3 regions of the Vibrio rumoiensis genome follow, and region 2 is predicted to be linked to each of the others. Evidence: predicted binding sites of a transcription regulator. Region 2 holds the regulator's gene; each other region holds the start of a gene.
The links. The regulator MetJ, encoded in region 2, represses methionine synthesis genes. The targets are predictions, from matches to a motif close to TTAGACNTNTANANGTCTAA.
Positions count from the first base shown of each region.

Region 1 (2,276 bases), 330 kb from region 2:
AATACTTTGTTACCGCCGACAATATTGATGTAAAAGAAATCATCATGGTGATGACTTATGCCGTGGTTGTGTTCTCGATATTAATTCAAGGCTCGACGATCACACCAATGATCAATAAAGCAAAAGTGATCCAAAAACAAATGGAAGATGCTGATAAATTACGTGCACAAGTTGAAGCAGACTCAACAACACAAAAAGAGACGTTAAACAAAGACGTGTAAAACAAATCACCTCACAAAAAAAGCAGCATGACTTTTCGGTTATGCTGCTTTTTTATTAGCTACGATTTTGAATAAAACGCTTAATCATCTTTCGTAAAATTATCTACTGAGAAATGATCCAAATCGTATGGTGTTTGTTGATACACACAATAGTTTAACCAGTTGGAAAAGAGTAAATGGCCATGACTTCTCCAGCTCGCAATTGGTGGATTATCAGGGTTATCATTAGGGTAATAATTTACTGGAACCGCCGGATCCATCCCTTCAGCTAAATCTCGCATATACTCATGATGTAAAGTATGAGAATCATATTCAGGATGCCCGGTAACAAAAACGTGTCGCTTATCTTTGCTGCTCGCAAGATAGACACCGGCATCCGAAGAGGTCGCCAGAATATCTAAATCGGTGTGCTTAGAAAGATACTCATCCGTAAAATCTGCATAACGAGAATGTGGCGCTAAGAAGCTATCATCAAAGCCTCTTACTACTGGATGAAATTCACTAACGACATCATGGCGATAAACACCGGATAACTTTTCTTTTCGTGTGCGTTTTGGCAGGTTATATAGCAATTTGAGGCCAGCTTGTGCCGCCCAACAAACGTATAATGTCGAGGTGACATGATCTTTCGCCCACGCCATAATGGTCTGTAAGTGATCCCAATACGCGACATCTTCAAATTGAACGAGACCTAATGGAGCCCCGGTAATGATCAAACCATCAAAATTTCGATCTTTCACCACATCAAACTGACGATAAAAATTATTTAAATGTTCGGTAGGCGTATTTTTACTCGGGCGATCATCAATTCGAAGTAGCTCTATATCGACTTGAAGCGGGCTATTTGACAGTAAACGTAAGAACTGAGTTTCCGTCTCAATTTTTTTCGGCATCAAATTTAAGATCAAAACTTTAAGTGGGCGAATCATCTGTGTGGTAGCACGAGTTTCCGACATAATAAAGATTCTCTCCTGACGTAAAATATCAGAAGCAGGTAACTGATCGGGAATCTTGATTGGCATTGCACTCTCTCCATAAGCAATCTAGACGTCTAAACACCTATAAGTATATCAAGACAAAGGTGAATGTCGAGTAAGAATATCCGTGACGCCAGACCGCTTATTTTAGTTAACTAAGTTTAAGTTTAGCGCAAAAAAAAGCAGCGCATGAAAGCGCTGCTTTTGAAAACAAGATGTCGTGATTATCACTATTTAACGATGGTTAAACTTGGACGACCTTTAGGTTTCGCTGGGGCTTCAGACTCATCAGATGCTGACGCTTCTGGCGTTTCATCGCTTGGGCTATCCACACTTGATAGGGATGATACAGGCTCTTCTTTGATGCCTGCTTCCATTTCAACCGTGTAAGCATCTTCAGGTTCAAACATGGTTCCTGCGCCATTTTCACGCGCATAGATAGCTTGTACTGCATACATAGGAACAATGACTGAATGTGGGCGACCACTAAAGCGAGCATTGAACATAATGGCATCATTACTGATTTCCAAGTTACCAACCGCTCGTGGCGCAACATTCAAAATAATTTGACCATCTTGCACAAACTCAACAGGCACTCGTACACCTGGTAATGTAGCTTCCACCACTAAGTGAGGCGTCAGTTCATTATCCACTAACCATTCATAAAATGCGCGCACCAAATAAGGGCGTCTTGGTGTCATTTTGTCCATATCCATACTAGCGAACCAAACGCATTTCTCGTTCAGCTTCTGTTAGAGAGGCTAAGAATGAATCACGCTCAAATACGCGGCTCATATAGATCTTAAGTTCTTTCGAACCCGGACCTGATAATTCAATACCGAATGTAGGTAAACGCCATAGTAATGGTGCTAAGTAGCAATCAATTAGGCTGAACTCTTCACTCATAAAGTGTTCATATTCAGCGAAAACAGGCGCTAACGTTAGTAAATCATTACGTAATTTGATGCGAGCGGCTTCTGCTTCTTCAGGTGTTCCTGAAACAATCTTTTCAGCTTGTGAATACCAGTTACGCTCGATACGATACATCATCAAACGACTGTTACCACGTGCAACCGGA
Region 1 covers NZ_AP018685.1:572,148-574,423, reverse strand. The annotation lists gene VRUMOI_RS02610 (cation:proton antiporter) at 1-221, shown strand, start outside; gene metA (homoserine O-acetyltransferase MetA) at 302-1,243, opposite strand; gene sspB (ClpXP protease specificity-enhancing factor) at 1,429-1,914, opposite strand; gene sspA (stringent starvation protein SspA) at 1,916-2,276, opposite strand, start outside.
Region 1: a site for MetJ is predicted at 1,257-1,276, ahead of metA (homoserine O-acetyltransferase MetA). Genes of this name have one in related genera too.

Region 2 (2,276 bases):
ATTGCCATTGCTTTAACTAAACCAGCCGATACGGCGGAAGATCTAGCTTTGGCTTATAGCCCTGGTGTTGCTGAGCCGGTACGTGAAATCGCACTAAACCCTGATAATGCTTATAAATATACTGCTAAAGGTAATACGGTTGCCGTTATCTCAAATGGTACCGCTATTCTAGGTTTAGGTAATTTAGGTCCATTAGCCTCAAAACCAGTTATGGAAGGTAAGGCGCTGTTATTTAAACGTTTTGCTGGATTGGATTCTATTGATATTCAGGTTAAGCATCGTACTATCGACGAGTTTGTTGATACGGTGGCTAATATTGCTGATACTTTTGGTGGCATTAACCTAGAAGATATTAAAGCGCCAGATTGCTTTGAGATTGAGCGCCAACTGATTGAGCGTTGTGACGTGCCTGTTTTCCATGATGATCAGCACGGTACGGCGATTGTGACGGCAGCCGGTATGCTGAATGCAATAGAGCTACAGGGCAAGAAGCTGTCTGAGTGTAAAATTGTTTGTTTAGGCGCAGGTGCTGCGGCAGTCGCCTGTATGGAGCTACTGATCAAATGTGGCGCATTACGTGAAAAAATCTACATGCTTGATCGTAAAGGCGTGATTCATACACGTCGTGATGACTTGAATGAGTACAAACAATTGTTTGCTAACAACACTGATATGCGTACTTTGGAAGATGTGATTGAAGGCGCGGATTTATTCCTAGGTGTATCTGGTCCAAATCTGTTACCACCAGAAGCGCTTGCGTTAATGGCTGATAAGCCGATTGTGTTTGCTTGTTCAAACCCTGATCCTGAAATCAAGCCAGAGTTAGCCATCAAAGTCCGTAATGACTTAATCATGGGTACGGGTCGTAGTGATTATCCGAACCAAGTTAATAACGTTATTTGTTTCCCATTCATTTTCCGTGGCGCATTAGATGTTCGTGCCAGTGAAATTAATACCGAAATGAAATTGGCGGCAGTTGAAGCGATTCGTCAATTAGCGAAACAAGAAGTACCAGCCGAAGTATTAAAAGCGGCAGGGGTTGAAGCGCTATCATTTGGTCCGGATTACATCATTCCAAAACCAATGGATCCGCGTTTATTGTCTGAAGTGGCTGGTGCGGTTGCTCGTGCTGCGGTTGAGTCTGGTGTCGCACGTATCGAATTGCCGGATCAGTATAAGTAAAAAATAAACTCGAATACTAGGGCGCTTCGCTTCTTGTCGCTCGAATACAATAAAGCCCGCTCAAATGATTTGAGCGGGCTTTATTTTTTCTTTTTCGAAAAACGAGTTACGACAATCCGAGTAACGTATTAATCATCAAACGCTTCGAATTCAATGCCCATTTCGGTCATTAAGCGTTTTACTTCGGTTGGGATATCGTCTGGTCGATCTTTACGCAAATCTTCATCTGTTGGTAAAGGTTGGCCAGTATAAGCATGTAAGAATGCTTCACACAGTAGTTCACTGTTGGTCGCATGACGCAAGTTGTTGACTTGGCGGCGAGTGCGTTCATCGGTTAAGACTTTAAGAACCTTTAATGGAATAGAAACTGTGATCTTTTTGACTTGTTCACTCTTTTTTCCATGCTCTGCATACGGGCTAATGTACTCACCATTCCAATCTGCCATCACGCACCTTCGTTATTTAATATCTGTAATTAGTGGCTGAATGCCAATTTTAGGTGCATTTACTGCCGAAAGTAAAGACACTTAGATGGCTAGAGGTCTTGACGTCTCAATTTGTGAGGGATAAAGTATCACTCTGTCTAGCTTAAGAATAAACCATTGCAGGGTGATTTATGTGATCGCTCTTGTTTTAAAAGCGGTAAAATAATGTCTCTTTTAAAATTGAGTTGGTGCAAATAGCACTTTGGTTATATTTGGGTATAGTAGGTTTTAGTATCAGCCTCTGTGTATATTGATTGCGAATGCAAAAGGAAAGGAATACGCCAATGAGTTCAAGAAAGCCAGCAACAGTCGCGGTTCGTACCGGTATTGAATCGGATAGCCAATTTCACGCGGTCGTTCCGCCTATTTATTTATCGACCAATTATGGCTTTCCTGCTTTTGGTGAAGTGCCTAAGTATGACTATACTCGCTCAGGTAATCCAAACCGTGGTTTACTTGAACAGGCGTTATCTGAACTTGAAGAAGGTGCTGGTGCGGTGATCACCAATTGCGGTACTTCAGCACTCAATTTATGGGTTTCAGCCTTTATTGGCCCTGATGATCTGATTGTTGCCCCACATGACTGTTATGGCGGCACTTATCGCTTAT
Region 2 covers NZ_AP018685.1:238,144-240,419, forward strand. The annotation lists gene VRUMOI_RS01080 (malic enzyme-like NAD(P)-binding protein) at 1-1,182, shown strand, start outside; gene metJ (met regulon transcriptional regulator MetJ) at 1,311-1,628, opposite strand; gene VRUMOI_RS01090 (O-succinylhomoserine (thiol)-lyase) at 1,952-2,276, shown strand, end outside.

Region 3 (2,276 bases), 1.0 Mb from region 2:
TGCCTTTTGATTGCTTAAAAATCGATCGGGCATTTATCAAAGATCTTGATACAGAAAATGCGCCGTCGTCCATCGCGGCAATCATCATGGGAATGGCGCAAAACATGAGTGTTACTGTGGTTTCCGAAGGGGTCGAAACCGAAGGACAAGCTCAAATATTAAAAGACTTAGGTTGCCAACAAGCTCAAGGCTTCCTATACGCTAAACCGCAACCTTTCGAAGAGTGGGTAAAACTGGCGACGAATAACGACTGTAATAACCATCAGAAAAAATTAACCACCTCGTCTCAATAAAAAACGCCCAATGAAGTCAATCATTGGGCGTTTTTTTCAAACAACAAAGTTTCAGGAAACCTATCGCTCAGCAAGGTACTTCGGTACATCTTTAATACTATCTAACACCACATCGGCTAAAGACTGAGACTCTTCCGTTACCTTTTTACCTGTACGCACTAAAATTTTGTGCTTCAAGCCTGCCGCAATCGCCGCTTTCATATCATCGGCTTTATCACCAATCATGACAGAGCGTGACATATCGATATCCAACTCTTCTTGAGCTGAAATAAACATCCCAGGAGCAGGCTTACGACAATCACACACTTGAGCGTATTTTTCTACCGAACCGTCAGGATGATGTGGGCAATAATAAAAACCATCAAATTCCACCCCTTGATCAACGAAATTCCAGTCCATCCACTCGGTTAAGGTTAAAAATTCTTTCTCTGAATAATAACCACGGGCGATGCCAGACTGATTAGTGACTAACACTAGCAAATAACCTAAATCTTTCAGCGCTTTGGTTGCCTCAAACACACCGTCGATGTATTCAAAGTCATCGACTTTACTGACATAACCATGGTCGACATTAATGACACCATCACGATCGATAAAAACGGCGGGTTTAGACACTATTACACTCTCTCTTTAAGCTCAAACTAATCGTGTTTGAGTCTGAAATTTCTAGTACGTAATTATTGCACGCTTTGCTTTGTTGTTCATTAAGATTAATCCGAGCTAAGTTAGATTAAGTCGGTCTTATCTGAAATAACACTTTAGACGTCTAGACGTAAAAATATCTATTGACTTGAGATGGTGAAAACCATAGCATCATCTACCAAGTCGCAATCACAATGCGTGTTTTCACTAAACTTATACGTTATTGAAAATAGAATATATGGAACGTATTACCCATTAGGTTGTTAAATGATTGAAATTAATCAAGTCAATAAAGTGTTTTATCAAGGCAATAAAAAGATCCCAGCCCTGATAGACATTAATCTTCATATCCCTCAAGGGGAAATCTTTGGTGTAATCGGCTCATCAGGTGCCGGTAAAAGTACCCTTATTCGCTGCGTTAATATGCTAGAAGCCCCAACGTCTGGATCGGTTTTAGTTGATGGCTTAGATCTCACCAAGCTTTCTTCTAAAGAGTTAGGTCAAGCGCGCCGCAATATCGGCATGATTTTCCAGCATTTTAACCTACTGTCTTCTCGAACCGTTTTCGATAATGTAGCGCTACCTTTAGAGTTAGCTCAAACACCAACCAGCGAAATTGAAAAGCGAGTGGAGGAGCTGCTTGATTTAGTGGGTCTTGCCGACAAACGTGACACCTACCCTGCGAATTTAAGTGGTGGACAAAAACAGCGCGTTGCGATTGCACGTGCATTAGCCTCGAAACCAAAAGTATTATTGTGTGATGAAGCGACTAGCGCGCTCGATCCTGCAACCACTAAGTCTATTTTAGAATTGCTAAAAACCATCAATCAGCAGCTTAATTTGACGATTTTAATCATTACTCATGAAATGGATGTGGTGAAAAACATTTGTGACAAAGTGGCGATCATTGGCGGTGGCCGATTAGTGGAACAAGGCCTAGTGAGCGATATTTTTGCCCACCCTAAAACCGAACTGGCACAAGAGTTTATTCGTTCAACGCTCGATTTATCGATTCCTGAAGATTACCAAGCGCGCTTGCAAGACACTCAAGTGGAAGGCTCTATTCCTTTGGTGCGCCTTGAATTTACTGGCTCAACCATTGATGCGCCGGTTATTAGTCAACTCTCTCGCAAGTTTAATGTCGATGTCAGTATTTTGAACTCTGATATTGATTACGCCGGTGGCGTTCGCTTTGGCTTGATGGTTGCAGAACTGTTTGGTGAAAAAGAACAGGTTAAGCAATCTGTTACCTTCTTAAAAGAACACAATATAAAAGTCGAGGTACTTGGCTATGTTTTATGATCACATCATGGATTGGTATTACGATCATCGCACTTTTCG
Region 3 covers NZ_AP018685.1:2,000,596-2,002,871, forward strand. The annotation lists gene VRUMOI_RS09190 (EAL domain-containing protein) at 1-293, shown strand, start outside; gene gmhB (D-glycero-beta-D-manno-heptose 1,7-bisphosphate 7-phosphatase) at 354-908, opposite strand; gene metN (methionine ABC transporter ATP-binding protein MetN) at 1,203-2,237, shown strand; gene VRUMOI_RS09205 (methionine ABC transporter permease) at 2,227-2,276, shown strand, end outside.
Region 3: a site for MetJ is predicted at 1,052-1,071, ahead of metN (methionine ABC transporter ATP-binding protein MetN). Genes of this name have one in related genera too.